Regions from separate parts of the Paenibacillus sp. SAFN-054 genome, predicted to be linked through region 2. Evidence: predicted binding sites of a transcription regulator. Region 2 holds the regulator's gene; each other region holds the start of a gene.

Region 1 (2,269 bases), 280 kb from region 2:
CATTTTTCCGTATTGATGGCTCCTGCCGTCAACTTCGCCGCTTCGTCCTTGTTCACGAAATAACAGCCGTTCGCAATCATTTTCTTTCTGACCTGATCAAAGATCGGTTCCTCGATAATGACTGCCTGCTCCGATGCGCAGATCATGCCGTTGTCGAACGATTTCGACAAAATCAAATCCGTCACTGCCTGATCAATGTCCGCAGATTTCTCGATGAAGCAAGGAACGTTGCCCGGTCCTACGCCCAGGGCTGGCTTGCCGCAGCTGTAGGCAGCGCGCACCATGCCCGATCCGCCTGTCGCCAGTATCAGCGCCACATCGGGATGGTTCATCAGTAAGTTGGTTTTCTCCATGCTCGGCTCATCGATCCACTGAATGCAATCCGCAGGAGCCCCGTGCTTGACAGCCGCTTCGAGCAGTGTCTTTGCTGCCTCTCTGCTGCATTGCTGCGCGGAAGGATGAAAGCCAAAAATAATAGGATTACGTGTTTTAATCGAAATCAGTGCTTTGAACATCGTTGTGGAAGTCGGGTTGGTCACGGGCGTGATTCCCATGATAATACCGACCGGTTCAGCTATTTTCTGATAGCTTTCATAAGGATTATCTTCTATGACGCCTACGGTCTTTTCATATTTGATGCTGTGGTAAATGTATTCCGTGGAGAACATGTTCTTGGTGATCTTGTCTTCGTAAATGCCTCTTCCCGTTTCTTCGACAGCGAGCTTCGCCAGGTACATGTGCTTGTCGAGGCCTGCCAGCGCCATTGCCTGTACAATGTCATCGATCTGCTCCTGGGTCATGCTCATAAATTTTTCCTGGGCCTTGTTCGCTTTGTTGATCAGGGTCTGGATGTACTCTTCGGCTGACTGCTGTTTTTTATCGGCAACAACATCATTTTTTACAGCCATGGTCTATCATCCTCTCAGGTAAATTTTGGTTTTATCTCTCTCTCGACTTGATCATAACACAATCATGAAAAGATTTAAAGTGAAAATTTTCACAAAGTTTGAATGTTTTCAATCTCCGTTTTCAAACGCTTACATTCCAGATTCTGTTTTCTGTTCGTCTGATGGATTAATTAATAAAATGACATACCATGAATTAAAGTTTATCCTTGCTTCTCTTTGATTCCCATCCGGGAATTCAGACGATGAGCTTTTCCATTCTTTAGGTCAAACGTTCGAGCACCCCCTTTTAAAGTGAAAATTATCACAATGTCGGAATTTCGACACTTTTATGGGCTTTTCTCCCCCCAAAAGCGGATCCTTTCAGGTTATAATTAGTTTAAAATTTATTGAAAATTGAAGATACAAAGGGGATAACGAGTATGAGCAACCAACTGAATGTTATCGAAGCCCGTGGGAATACAAGCTGCTTTTCGGATCAGAACCTGGACCGCCTCATGGTCCTTATGAAGGAACGGATCGTACCTGAGGGATCCCATCTATTTTGGGAAGGCGATGTTTCCGACAAGCTGTTCTATGTCAAGCGCGGCCGCATTAAATTGACCAAGTCGACAGACGAAGGCAAAGAACTGATCTTGTATATGTATCAAACGGGAGACATGGTTGGTCAAGCCGATCCTTTCTTCAGCAGCAAACACAGCTTTACGGCGGAAGTTCTGGAGGAAAGCGAAATCGGTGTCATCGATCAAAAAGACCTCGAGGTTCTGATCTGCCAGCACTGTGACTTTGCGATCGACTTCATGAAATGGATGGGTATCCATCACCGCCTGACCCAAACCAAATTCCGCGACCTGATGATGTACGGCAAGCCCGGCGCGCTCTGCTCGACCCTTATCCGTCTAGGCAATACCTATGGTGAAAAGCACGGGGATACGATTCTTATCCATAAAAAAATCACCCATACCGACCTCTCGAATATGATTGGAGCAACACGTGAGAGCGTCAACCGCATGCTCAGCGACCTCCGCAAGAAGGATGCAGTCGAATACGAGAACGGCATGATTGTCATTAAGGACCTCGGAATGCTCCAGGACATCTGCCATTGCGAAATGTGCCCGAATGAGATCTGCAGAATCTGAGTGCCGCGGACACAGCCTGTTTCTCATGGCCGACAGCTCATAAAACCTCCCGAACCGAAAGGAAACGGAGGTTTTTTTATGCGCAATAATACCCATGGATTTCCTGAAATGAATAACATCTTAATTTTTCCTCTTTTCACCCCTCATTCGACCTATAAACGTCATCGAAACGACCAAAAATCCCAATAATACAGACTTTAGACCTATGGATATTACGGATAAAAG
Region 2 (2,269 bases):
CGTCAGCAAGCAGCTCAAGGATCTGTTCTTTGATAAGAAAAAAAGCGTCATTCTGACGTCCGCTACGTTGTCTGTGGATAAATCGTTCCAGTATATGATCGACAACCTGGGATTGCAGGAGGATCAGGAAAGCGGGCGGCTGGTTACCGTGCAGCTTCCTTCGCCGTTCAATTACCGGGATCAGGCCTTGCTGGTCATCCCGCGCGACTTTCCAAGCGTGAAAGGCAGCGTCGGGGATGCCGTATTCGTCAATACGCTGGTTCAATCATTGGCGAATGCCGCGATCGCGACTCATGGGCGGATGCTGGTGCTCTTCACTTCCTACCGGATGCTTAGACAGGTGCATGAGCCTCTTAAAAACGCCCTTGCCAGCAGCGATATTACGGTGCTTGGACAAGGCGTAGACAGCGGCAGCCGCACGAAGCTGATACGCAGATTCCAGGACAGCAGCGCTTCCGTCCTGCTCGGAACGAGCAGTTTCTGGGAGGGCGTCGACATTCCGGGTGAAGCTCTGACCTGCCTGGCGATCGTAAGGCTGCCTTTCCAGCCGCCGAATCATCCGATGGTCGAAGCCAAGAGCGAGCTTCTGCAGCGGCAGAAAAAGAATCCGTTTATGAAGCTGTCGGTACCGCAAGCGGTGATCCGTTTTAAGCAGGGCTTCGGAAGGCTTGTACGTACGGCAAGCGATCGCGGCATCGTCATTGTGTTTGATACGCGCGTAATTGAGTCCTATTACGGAAAGTACTTCCTGTATTCTCTGCCCGGGCCGAAAATGGAGCACATGAACACGGAACAGATGGTTCCTCGCATATCCGAATGGCTTCAGGAAGTCTGAAGAAGCTTAGAGCTTTGAATCATCGCAAGGAAATATGTGTATATAATTTAAGCTGTTAATTAGGGGGAGCAAGCATGAAATCGGAGAAAATATCCGAAGCGGTTGTCCGCAGATTGCCTGTGTATTTAAGATACTTGAATGATTTGAATAAACGTGAAGTAGCTACGGTATCATCGCAGGAGCTGGGACAGAAGCTTGATCTGAATCCCGCTCAGATCCGTAAAGATCTGGCTTATTTCGGCGATTTTGGCCGCAAGGGCATCGGCTACGACGTATCGTATCTTATCGAGAAGATCCGCCATATCCTGAATCTTGACCAGCAAATTAACGCGGTTCTTGTCGGAGCGGGTAATCTGGGGCATGCGCTCTCGAACTATAACCTGTACCTGCGCGAAAACATTAAAATCGTCGCGGTTTTTGACGAGAACTCGAAAAAAATCGGAACGCGCATCAGTTCCCTGACGGTACAGCCGATGAGCGAAATCAGCGAGACGATCAAAGGCAAGAACATCCGCATCGGTATCATCACCGTACCGGACGTGGAGGCGCAGAATGTGGCGGACCGATTGATTGCGGCCGGCATCGAGGCCATTCTTAACTTTGCGCCCACGATTCTGAAGGCGCCGGCCAGCATCCGGATTCATGCGGCGGATTTTACGACGGATCTGCTCAGCCTGGCTTATTATTTGGACAATGGAAAGGACGATTCTGCGGATGACGGAGAACACGAAGACAAATAAATGGGTGATCAAGAACGGGAGCTTCGCCGTTCCAAACGAGGCTAAGCCCGTCATTCACGGCTGGATGGTCGTTGAGGATGACCTGATTACTTATATCGGCGAGGAAAAGCCGGAGATGGACACCGACGTCACGGTCGTAGACGGGACGCATTTATTCTTTATGCCGGGGCTTATCAATACCCACGGGCATGCTGCGATGTCCCTGCTTCGCGGATATGGGGATGACCTGGCGCTCCAAATTTGGCTGGAACAAAAAATGTGGCCAATGGAAGCCAAGTTTACTTCTTCGGACGTGTACTGGGGAACCTCGCTATCCGTGCTGGAAATGCTGAAGGGCGGTACAACGACGTTCCTCGATATGTATGACCACATGGACCAGGTCGCGAAAGTCGTCACTGAATCGGGCATGCGCGCATCCTTGATGCGCGGTGTCATCGGTCTGTGTCCCGAGGACGTTCAGCGTCACAAATTGAACGAGGCGATTTCGTTCGCCCGCGATTGGAACGGGCAGGCAAACGGCCGGATCACGACAATGATATCCCCGCATGCGCCTTACACCTGTCCGCCGGACTTTATCGAGAAATTCGTGCAGGCAGCTCATGACATGGATCTGCCGATGCATACCCACATGTCCGAGACGCTGACGGAAGTGGAGGCAAACGTGCGTGACTACGGCCTTCGGCCCGTGGCGCAC
Region 3 (2,269 bases), on a different contig from region 2:
GCGGTGATCGGCAAATCCGGGGATAAGGCCATCCTCAGCCTATGCGAGGCATATCTCCGGTTTGCCCGTACCCGCCCCGGTCTATATGAGGCCTTTTATAAGGTAAACACGCAGCAGCACGAGGAACTGGATGCCGCCAAACAAGAGCTGCTGGAACTCTACCTGCGGATTATGGAGCCTTACCGGTTGAGCGAGGAGGAGACGCTTCACGCCATCCGCGGCCTGCGCAGCCTGCTGCACGGATTCGCGACGCTTGACCAGCATGGAGGCTTTCAAATGAGCCTTCCGCTCGAGGCCAGCGTACAATATGTACTCCGTGCTTTTCTAAGAGGAATAAGCCGGTGAATAAAGCTTGTCCCACAGCTGAAAGATGTCATATGACGTTCAAGTTTACTTCTGATTGCGTGTGATATAATATAGTTATACGTGATTAATTATCTTTTGTGATAGAGAGGAGTCTTGAACTTGGCTCATATGAGTCCCTCATATCTTCAAATCGGCTCTACCGTGGGGGCACTGGTAATGGCGCTTTTGGTTATTTTCGTGCGTTTAAAGGCCAGCAACAGACCCGTAACGATCAAAAAAATTATCATTCCGCCGCTTGGCATGTCCACAGGCTTCCTGATGTTCGTGGCTCCCGAGGTTCGGGTTCCATGGCTTTGGGCCCTGGCTGCCTTTCTCGTCGGCTGGTTCATATTTTCCTATCCGCTGATACGCAGCACCAAGTTTGAAGTCAGCGAGGGCCAAGTTTTCGCAAGACGCTCCAAGAGCTTTATCGTCATCCTGTTCGTGCTGCTCATCGTACGCACCGTACTCCATCAGGTCATTGACGAGTACGTATCGATCCCGCAGTCCGGCGCCTTGTTCTTCCTGCTGGCCTTCGGCATGATTCTCCGCTGGAGAATTTTCATGCTGAAGCAGTACCGCACCATTGAGGCTGCAGGCGAACTGAACGGCCACCCGGGCAATGCCGAGGCGGAAACGCCGCATCAGCCGTAAGCCATCCGCATCGGGTCGGACTTCGATTTATGCATACAAGATGCTGCATAGCTTCGTATTAATGAACCGGTCAACGGGCCCAAACGGCCGTTGGCCTGTTTTCATTCCTGAATGCATACGGGCATGCCTATTTGAAGAAGCTATGGGAGGATGCCAAAGAAACGGAAACCCAAAGACGGGATGTATGCGGCGCTGTGGAATTCATCACGTTTTTCTCGTAAAAATGAAGCAAAACTGAGAATTTTGGACCAAGATGCCGTAATCATGTGTAATTCTTCACAATTCGTGGCTTCCCAAGAAAATGCCTCGTTATCCTTTTGAAGATCATTATGTTACCATAGGAAATGGTGATTTAGATTCGAGACTTTTTTCGTTTTTCGAGGAAGGTCTTCAGCTTATAGACCCCTCTGCCTGAAAAGGGTCTATCAGCCCTTTTTTATAATAAAACTAAGCATTGCTGCTTACGCAAAGGAGAAATGGACATGTCAGAAATTACTACTGATGCAAAGACTGAACAAGCGAACACGCCTGTCAGCCACGATCAAAACGATTTGCTGGACCAGCTGCTCAAGCCAGAGGTTCAGGAATCCTTGACTACACTGGTCAACCATCTTCCAAAGCTGACTGAGCTTGTGAATGTATTGACAAAGTCTTACGACTTCGCTCAATCCGTGGCTACCGACAAGACGCTGAAAAGCGATACTGTTGGCGCGATTTCGGAAATGGCTTCCCCAGTCATCAAATCCGCTAAGAACGTTGCTGCAAACGTGATCGAAGCAAAAGACCGCGCTGACGAAAGTCATGAAGTGATCGGTCTATTCGGCATTCTTAAGCTGCTCAAGGATCCGCAAGCGCAAAAAATGTTCCGTTTCGTGAACGCTTATCTGCAGGTTTCCGCTGAACGCGCGAAAGAACAAGACCAACATTAATTCTCTTAATATGACCAGTAAGGACGGAGGAAAAACTATGTCAAAACATATTGTCATTTTGGGTGCAGGATATGGCGGACTTCTCTCTGCTCTGACTTTGCGCAAATATATGAACAAAGATCAGGCTCGCGTAACCGTGGTTAACCAATATTCGACGCACCAGATCATTACCGAGCTTCACCGCCTGGCTGCAGGCAGCATCGCCGAAAAGGCGATTGCCATGCCTCTCGACAAGCTGTTTAAAGGCAAAGACATCGATCTGAAAATCGCGAAGGTGGATTCCTTCTCGGTAGACAGCAAAGAAATCAAATTGTCCGACGGCTCCAAGCTTACTTATGACG

What was found. Region 2 encodes Rex, which represses fermentation and respiration genes when NADH is low (regulators of the CRP and FNR family bind a similar motif). Its sites were predicted from a motif close to TTGTGAAATATTTCACAA; they were not measured.
Region 1: a site for Rex is predicted at 986-1,003, ahead of adhE (bifunctional acetaldehyde-CoA/alcohol dehydrogenase). Genes of this name have one in related genera too.
Region 3: a site for Rex is predicted at 1,264-1,281, ahead of ACTHPM_RS19400 (DUF1641 domain-containing protein). Genes of this name have one in related genera too.

What each region holds. Positions count from the first base shown of each region.
Region 1 is NZ_JBQCKS010000001.1:2,057,967-2,060,235, forward strand. It holds gene adhE (bifunctional acetaldehyde-CoA/alcohol dehydrogenase) at 1-908, opposite strand, end outside; gene ACTHPM_RS09365 (Crp/Fnr family transcriptional regulator) at 1,328-2,044, shown strand.
Region 2 is NZ_JBQCKS010000001.1:1,780,462-1,782,730, reverse strand. It holds gene dinG (ATP-dependent DNA helicase DinG) at 1-835, shown strand, start outside; gene ACTHPM_RS08165 (redox-sensing transcriptional repressor Rex) at 910-1,575, shown strand; gene ACTHPM_RS08160 (amidohydrolase) at 1,550-2,269, shown strand, end outside.
Region 3 is NZ_JBQCKS010000004.1:148,141-150,409, forward strand. It holds gene ACTHPM_RS19390 (TetR/AcrR family transcriptional regulator) at 1-345, shown strand, start outside; gene ACTHPM_RS19395 (CcdC family protein) at 466-999, shown strand; gene ACTHPM_RS19400 (DUF1641 domain-containing protein) at 1,482-1,928, shown strand; gene ACTHPM_RS19405 (NAD(P)/FAD-dependent oxidoreductase) at 1,966-2,269, shown strand, end outside.